2 regions of the Rahnella variigena genome follow, and region 2 is predicted to be linked to the other one. Evidence: predicted binding sites of a transcription regulator. Region 2 holds the regulator's gene; the other holds the start of a gene.
The links. Region 2 encodes Fur, which represses iron uptake genes when iron is present. Its sites were predicted from a motif close to ATAATAATGAGAACNACTATCAA; they were not measured.

Region 1: a site for Fur is predicted at 1,171-1,193, ahead of CKQ54_RS13595 (TonB-dependent siderophore receptor). Genes of this name have one in related genera too.

What each region holds. Positions count from the first base shown of each region.
Region 1 is NZ_NSDJ01000001.1:2,919,931-2,923,349, reverse strand. It holds gene CKQ54_RS13605 (glycoside hydrolase family 3 protein) at 1-744, shown strand, start outside; partial or broken gene CKQ54_RS13600 (methyltransferase) at 754-933, opposite strand; gene CKQ54_RS13595 (TonB-dependent siderophore receptor) at 1,344-3,419, shown strand, end outside.
Region 2 is NZ_NSDJ01000001.1:2,103,183-2,106,601, forward strand. It holds gene chiP (chitoporin ChiP) at 1-861, shown strand, start outside; gene chiQ (ChiQ/YbfN family lipoprotein) at 875-1,216, shown strand; gene fur (ferric iron uptake transcriptional regulator) at 1,400-1,855, opposite strand; gene fldA (flavodoxin FldA) at 2,169-2,696, opposite strand; gene CKQ54_RS09700 (methyl-accepting chemotaxis protein) at 3,105-3,419, shown strand, end outside.

The DNA of each region.
Region 1 (3,419 bases), 820 kb from region 2:
CAGTTTGGCGGCGTGACTGACTCCCAACTCCTGGTGAATGCGGTCAAAGAAAAACAGCTGACGCAGCAACGGCTGGATGAATCCGTGGTGCGCATCTTAGAACAGAAATTCCGCACCGGACTGTTTGAAAATCCGTTTGTGGATCCTCAGAAAGCGGTGAAAACCGTCGGACGCGCAGACTGGCAGAAAGAAGCCGATGCGGCGCAACGTCACTCCCTTGTTTTACTGCAAAATACCGGTGACCTGTTACCGCTGAAAAAAGGCAAAAAAGTGTGGCTGTATGGTATCGAACCGAAAGCCGCACAGGCCGCAGGTTTCACCGTGGTTGATGCGCCTGAAAAAGCCGATGTCGCGTTGATCCGCGCTCATGCACCTTATGAACAACCGCATAAACAATGGTTCTTCGGTAAACGCCACCATGAAGGTTCACTGGCCTTTACCGATGACAATGCCGATTATCAGGCCATCGTAAAAGCCAGCAAAGCGGTACCCACGGTGGTCACGGTGTACCTCGACCGCCCTGCCATTCTGACCAACGTGAATGACAAAGCAAAAGCGGTGATCGGTAATTTCGGGGTCAGCGATGCGGTGCTGTTTAGCCGTCTGACCAGCAGCGAAGCGTATACCGGCAAACTGCCGTTCGAGCTGCCGTCATCGATGGAAGCCGTGCTTAAACAACAGTCGGATATGCCGCATGACAGCGAAAACCCGCTGTTTGACATTGGCTTTGGTCTGGCGCGTTAACGCCCGCGTTTAGCTGACTACCCTCGCCAGCACAAAACCGTCCCAGCCTTTGCTGCCGACGGTTTGCAGCGCGGTGGCAGATAAGCGGGGTTCCTGCTCAATCATCTCAATAAAGCGGCGAACGCCTTGTACACGGGCGTCGTCGCTATGCGGATCGACAACCGCGCCGTCCCTCACTGCATTATTTCCCGATCTCGGTCGTGAACTTTTTCGATTTTAATAAACTCACTCTTAAAGCTAATCCGTAACTGCGGTTTTGTCTGCGTTTTCAAGGGAATTCTTCAGATTTAGCGATGCGGCAGGCACATCCGATATCCATTGCCTGAGTAAGGTTGTTCGTAAAACAATCAAAAAGCCCCTGCTTTTCATCATGATAAACCTGCGCCAGTTCACACTTTTAGAAGAAACCCCCCATGAATTTGTAAAATAATAATGATAACAATTATCATTAAGTTTAACATTCGTCTCGTTTTCGTTAAGCCATACCGCGTTATTGCACCACGTCTTTCGCGCGGAACCCTGTTGGCTTTTTGGGTCTATTTCACACGCATCAATTAATCACCTGATGATTTATCAGGTTATTTATAGGGAATATGAATATGTTGTTGGCTTTCCCCCTCAAACGCTCGGTGCTTATGTGCGCCATGGCGCTGGCCGTTCCGGCTGCATCAATGGCTGCCGAAGATACGGTGGTTGTCAAAGCCGCACCTGCTGATACCGCAGATGCCCCGACGCAGGGTTACAGTGCAAAAACCAGTAAAAGCGCGACCAAAACGGATCAGCCGCTGATCACTACCGGTCAGGCCGTGTCTGTCGTGACCCGTCAGCAAATGACCGACCAGAACGCCACCACGGTGAACGCTGCACTGAACTATACGCCCGGCGTCTTCACCAACTTTGCCGGTGGCGCAACGCGTTATGACACAATTTCCCTGCGCGGTTTCCACGGCGGTGACGTCAACAACACCTTCCTTGATGGCCTGCGTATTCTCAGCGATGGCGCAACTTACAACTCCATTCAGGTTGATCCGTGGTTCCTCGAACGTATTGATGTGGTGAAAGGCCCGTCTTCTGCGCTTTACGGCCAGAGCATTCCCGGCGGTGTGGTGATGGAAACCACCAAGCGCCCGCAGTTTGCTGAAGAAGGTCACTTCCAGCTTTCCGGTGGTACACAAAACACCAAAGGCGGCGCGTTCGATTACACTAACGCGATCAACGATCAGCTGGCATTCCGCCTGACCGGTATGACCCGCAGCAGCGACACGCAGTACGATCACCAGCGAGAAGAGCGTTACGCGATTTCTCCGCAATTACTGTGGACGCCGGATGAAAACACCTCCCTTTTACTGCGGGCTTATCTGCAAAAAGATCCGTCCGGCGGTTATCACGCCGCAGTGCCTGCCGACGGCAGCCTGTACGGTCAGAAACTGAGCCGTGGTTTCTTCGATGGCGAAACCACCCGCAACCAGTTCAAACGCTGGGAGCAGATCTACAGCTACGAATTCCAGCACGCGTTTAACGACGTATGGTCATTCCGCCAGAACGCCAACTACACCCATTCCAATACCGAACTGGATCAGGTGTATCAGGCTGGCTGGAACGCAGACCGTACGCTGATGAATCGCTACTATTCCGGTGAGAAATCGTCTCTGGATACGTTTGCTATCGACAACCAGCTGGAAGCCGATTTCGCCACTGGCGAACTGGCACATAAAGTGGTTCTTGGCTTTGATTATTCCCACTTTATCAACGACGTGAAATCTGATGGTGCCACCGCTGAGCCACTTAACCCGTACACCGGTGTGGGCGGCGATGCCCTGGATTATTACAGCCATTCACGCGGTAAAAACCGTTATGAGCAGATGGGCACTTATCTGCAAGATGAAATGAGCTGGAACAAGTGGTATCTGACCCTGTCAGGCCGTTACGACACGCTGAAAACCTCCAGCCGCAGCTACGAAAGCATTTACGGCACGCAGAGCAACAGCGAACGTAAAGACGAACACTTCAGCAGCCGCGCTTCCCTGCTGTACGCCTTCGACAGCGGGATTTCTCCGTACGTTAGCTACAGCCAGGCGATGACCCCATCTGCCCTGCCGGGCGCTGATGGCACCCTGCTGAAACCGATGCAGAGCGAGCAATACGAAGCCGGTATCAAATACCAGCCGGTCGGCACGTCCGATATGTACAGCGCGGCGTTGTATGATCTGACGCAAAAAGACGTGGGTAACCGCGTGGTGGTCGGCAGCTATTACGAGCCGGCAGGGAAAATCCGCTCACAAGGTCTGGAGCTGGAAGCCAAGAAACAGGTTACCGAACGCTTCAACGTGATGGCCGGTTATACCTATAACAAAGTGCGTATCCGTGATGCCGCCGAAAACAACGGCAACACGCCGTATGTGACGCCAAAACAAATGGCGTCCATCTGGGGTCAGTACAACACGCCGATTGGTGTGGATATGGGTGCGGGCGTGCGCTACATCGGCACACAATGGGCGGATAACGAAAACACCCGTCATATGCCTTCCGCCACGCTGGTTGATGCATCACTGCGTATGAATCTGGTGCAGTTTAATCCGCAGCTGAAAGGCGCGTATGTGCAGCTGAATGCCAACAACCTGTTCGACAAGAAATATGTCGCAGCCTGTTACGGCACCAGCTACTGCTACTGGGGT
Region 2 (3,419 bases):
TACAAGCACGATTTCGGTGATCCGGGAGAGTTGAGTTTCTCCTACATGTGGGCGGATGAATATAAATCTCCGTGGCATCTGGAAATGGATGATTTCCGCCAGAACGATAAGAAAACGGGCGTTTCATACATCCACTCTCTTGGAGCGAAATACGACTTCAAAAACGACTTTGTGCTGGAAGGCGCTTTTGGTCAGGCTGAAAGTTACGTCGATCAGTATTTTGCCAAAGCGTCTTACAAAATCGATCTGATGGGCAATCCGCTGACCACCAGCTACCAGTTCTACGGTGCGGAAGATCGCATCAGCAATAAGAACGATCCGAACAGCTTGTATGACGGGATGGCCTGGTTGCAGGCGCTGACTTTCGGTTACACCACCGGTCAGTTTAACTGGCGGCTGGAAGGTACGATGGTCAAAGCGGAAGGTAATCAGGGCTACTTCCTGCAACGTATGACCCCGACGTATTCCTCCTCCAACGGTCGTCTTGACGTGTGGTGGGATAACCGTTCGGACTTCAACGCCAACGGCGAGAAAGCGGTGTACGCCGGCGTACTTTACGATCTGGCGAAATGGGATCTGCCGGGCTTTGCCGTCGGGGGTTCTTACGTTTACGCGTGGGACGCCAAACCGAGTACCAACGCCGCTTATGACCAGAGCCAGCGTCTGAAAGAGAGCGCCTGGAGCCTGGATGCGCTTTACACCATTCAGGAAGGCCGCGCGAAGGGGACACTGTTCAAACTGCATTACACCCAGTACGACAACCACTCGGATATTCCGAGCTGGGGCGGGGGTTACGGCAACATATTCCAGGATGAAAAAGACGTGAAATTCATCGTTATTGCTCCATTCACTATTTTCTGAGGTCGTTATGTCGATGAATAAATTACTGATGATGGCGGTATCGGCTGTTCTGCTGGCAGGCTGTGCGCCTACCGCCGATCAGGCACAGATTTCGCAAACGCGTGAAGACTACCGCACCTGTATTAACTCTTCAGAAGGTAATCCGGACAAACTGGCGACCTGTCAGGTGTTGCTGAACAAGCTGAAACAGGAAAAAGCACACCAGAAATTTGCGGAACAGGAAACAGTTCGCGTGCTGGATTACCAGCGCTGTCTGACGGCGCGCAAAACCGGTGATGGTCAGGCATATGCGGCGGATTGCGGTAAAATCTGGCAGGAAATCACATCCAATAACGCGCCTGCAATGGCGAACTAATAGCAGATTTTTGTAAAAGCCTTAGCTGGCAAAAACATCATTATCAAAAGCGAAACCCCGGCTTGCCGGGGTTTTTTACGTCGGCAAGCGGCGTCTGTGTTCGGGGTGAAGCACAGGCATAAAAAAACCGCTTTCCAGCGGTTAGTTTATTTAGAACATTTGCGACAATCGAAGCTGTGCAAATTAATGCGCAGGTTTGTCATTGTGCAAAGATTCATCTTCACGGCAGTCGCCTGCTTCACAGTGACCGTACAGGTACAGACTGTGGTTGGTCAGTTTGATGCCATGTTTTTTAGCAATCTCACGCTGACGACCTTCAATATATTCGTCACGGAATTCAATCACACGACCGCAATCCAGGCAGATCAGGTGATCGTGGTGATGTTGCTGAGTCAGTTCGAATACGGACTTGCCGCCTTCGAAGTTATGACGGGTGACGATACCAGCATCATCAAACTGGTTCAGAACACGGTATACCGTGGCCAGACCAATTTCTTCGCCCATATCAATCAGTTGCTTGTACAGATCTTCCGCACTAACGTGATGACCTTCCGGCGCTTGCAGCACTTCCAGGATTTTGAGGCGCGGAAGCGTGACTTTTAAGCCGGCTTTCTTCAGTGCGGTGTTGTTGTCAGTCATGCGGATTCAGTCCTGTTACTATGTGCTAATCAAGTTGAGGCATGCAGCCTGTGGCATCGGCGGCACAAAATTGTTCGTTTACTGTTCTTCGTTTAAGGGAAGTGTGCCCATTCTCGTAAACGACAGCCTGTTAATAAAGATCACAAATTGCCTGTCACACTAATAATGCAACGACTTGATCGATAGAAAAAACAGATGAACTCAGTGTACCTTGATACGACCGAAAGTTACAATTTTGTAGCGGTTAAATTGTTAATTTCAGTAATAGTTTGGCCCTTCAATTGTAGAATAAATCCTCAGGGCCAACAGGGTTTTAGCCGATAATTTCTGAAAGGCTGAGTTCTTCTGTGATCTGTTTCACCCACGCATCAACACGTTCAGCGGTCAGTTCCGGCTGACGGTCTTCGTCAATTGCCAGTCCGATGAAGTGCTTATCATCTGCCAGGCCTTTGGATGCTTCAAAGTGGTAACCTTCAGTTGGCCAGTGTCCGACAATCACTGCGCCGCGTGGCTCAATGATATCGCGCACGGTACCCAGTGCATCGCAGAAATACTCGGCATAGTCTTCCTGATCGCCGCAGCCAAACAGGGCAACCAGCTTACCTTCGAAATCTATCTCTTCGAGCGACGGGAAAAAGTCATCCCAGTCACACTGCGCTTCACCGTAATACCAGGTTGGAATTCCGATCAGCAAAATATCGAATTTTTCCAGATCCTCTTTGCTGCTCTTCGCAATGTCATGCACCTCAGCCACATCTTTACCCAATTGTTTCTGGATCATTTTAGCGATGTTTTCGGTGTTACCTGTATCGGATCCAAAGAAGATACCTACAACGGCCATAAGATTATCTAACCTCTTGTTCTAAATGAAGTGCCCTGCATTGCAGGCAATAATAGCGAAGATGATAACAAACTCGCGAGGCGGAGAATATGCTTCTGCTCGCCTTCTTAACTGGGGAATAAGTTTATCGGGCAATATTTTAAAGTGTTATCGCCATCGTGTGCTTATCAACCACAGGGTTCCTGAGGTCATAAGCAAAGTGAAGAAATAAACCGGCTCCTTCCTTAAGTTTACGCATGTCCCGCCGATAGATGATGCGAGAGCAATCTCAACATAATAAAGAAATCGATGCCCGGAGAGGTGTTCAAACATGTCCGGGGGCGTAAGCCTGCTGGTTACCTGTTTTGATTCTCCGCATCCCCGTCAATCCTCAGACCAGAAACAGTCCTGTTTCGAGAGAGGCATATCGTGCAGTTTTTAAAAAATATTACCATCAGGGCCGCTTTATTAACCATTCTTGGCATCTTCTGCGTGATGTGGGCCGGTGTTTCCCTTTATACCGTCACATCACTTGGCACATTAACGCAAAATACCAGGAACAGTACCGAACTGGTCAACAACATGACGCTGATCAGCAAAGGTAACGATCAGTATTTCCGTACCGTGACGCGTCTGAGTCGTGCGGTTGCACAGCTTCAGGCTGACCCGTCAAAGGGCCCTGAAATTTTTGACAGCGCCAAACAATCTCTTGATGGACTGACTCAGGCGCTGGCTGATTTTAAA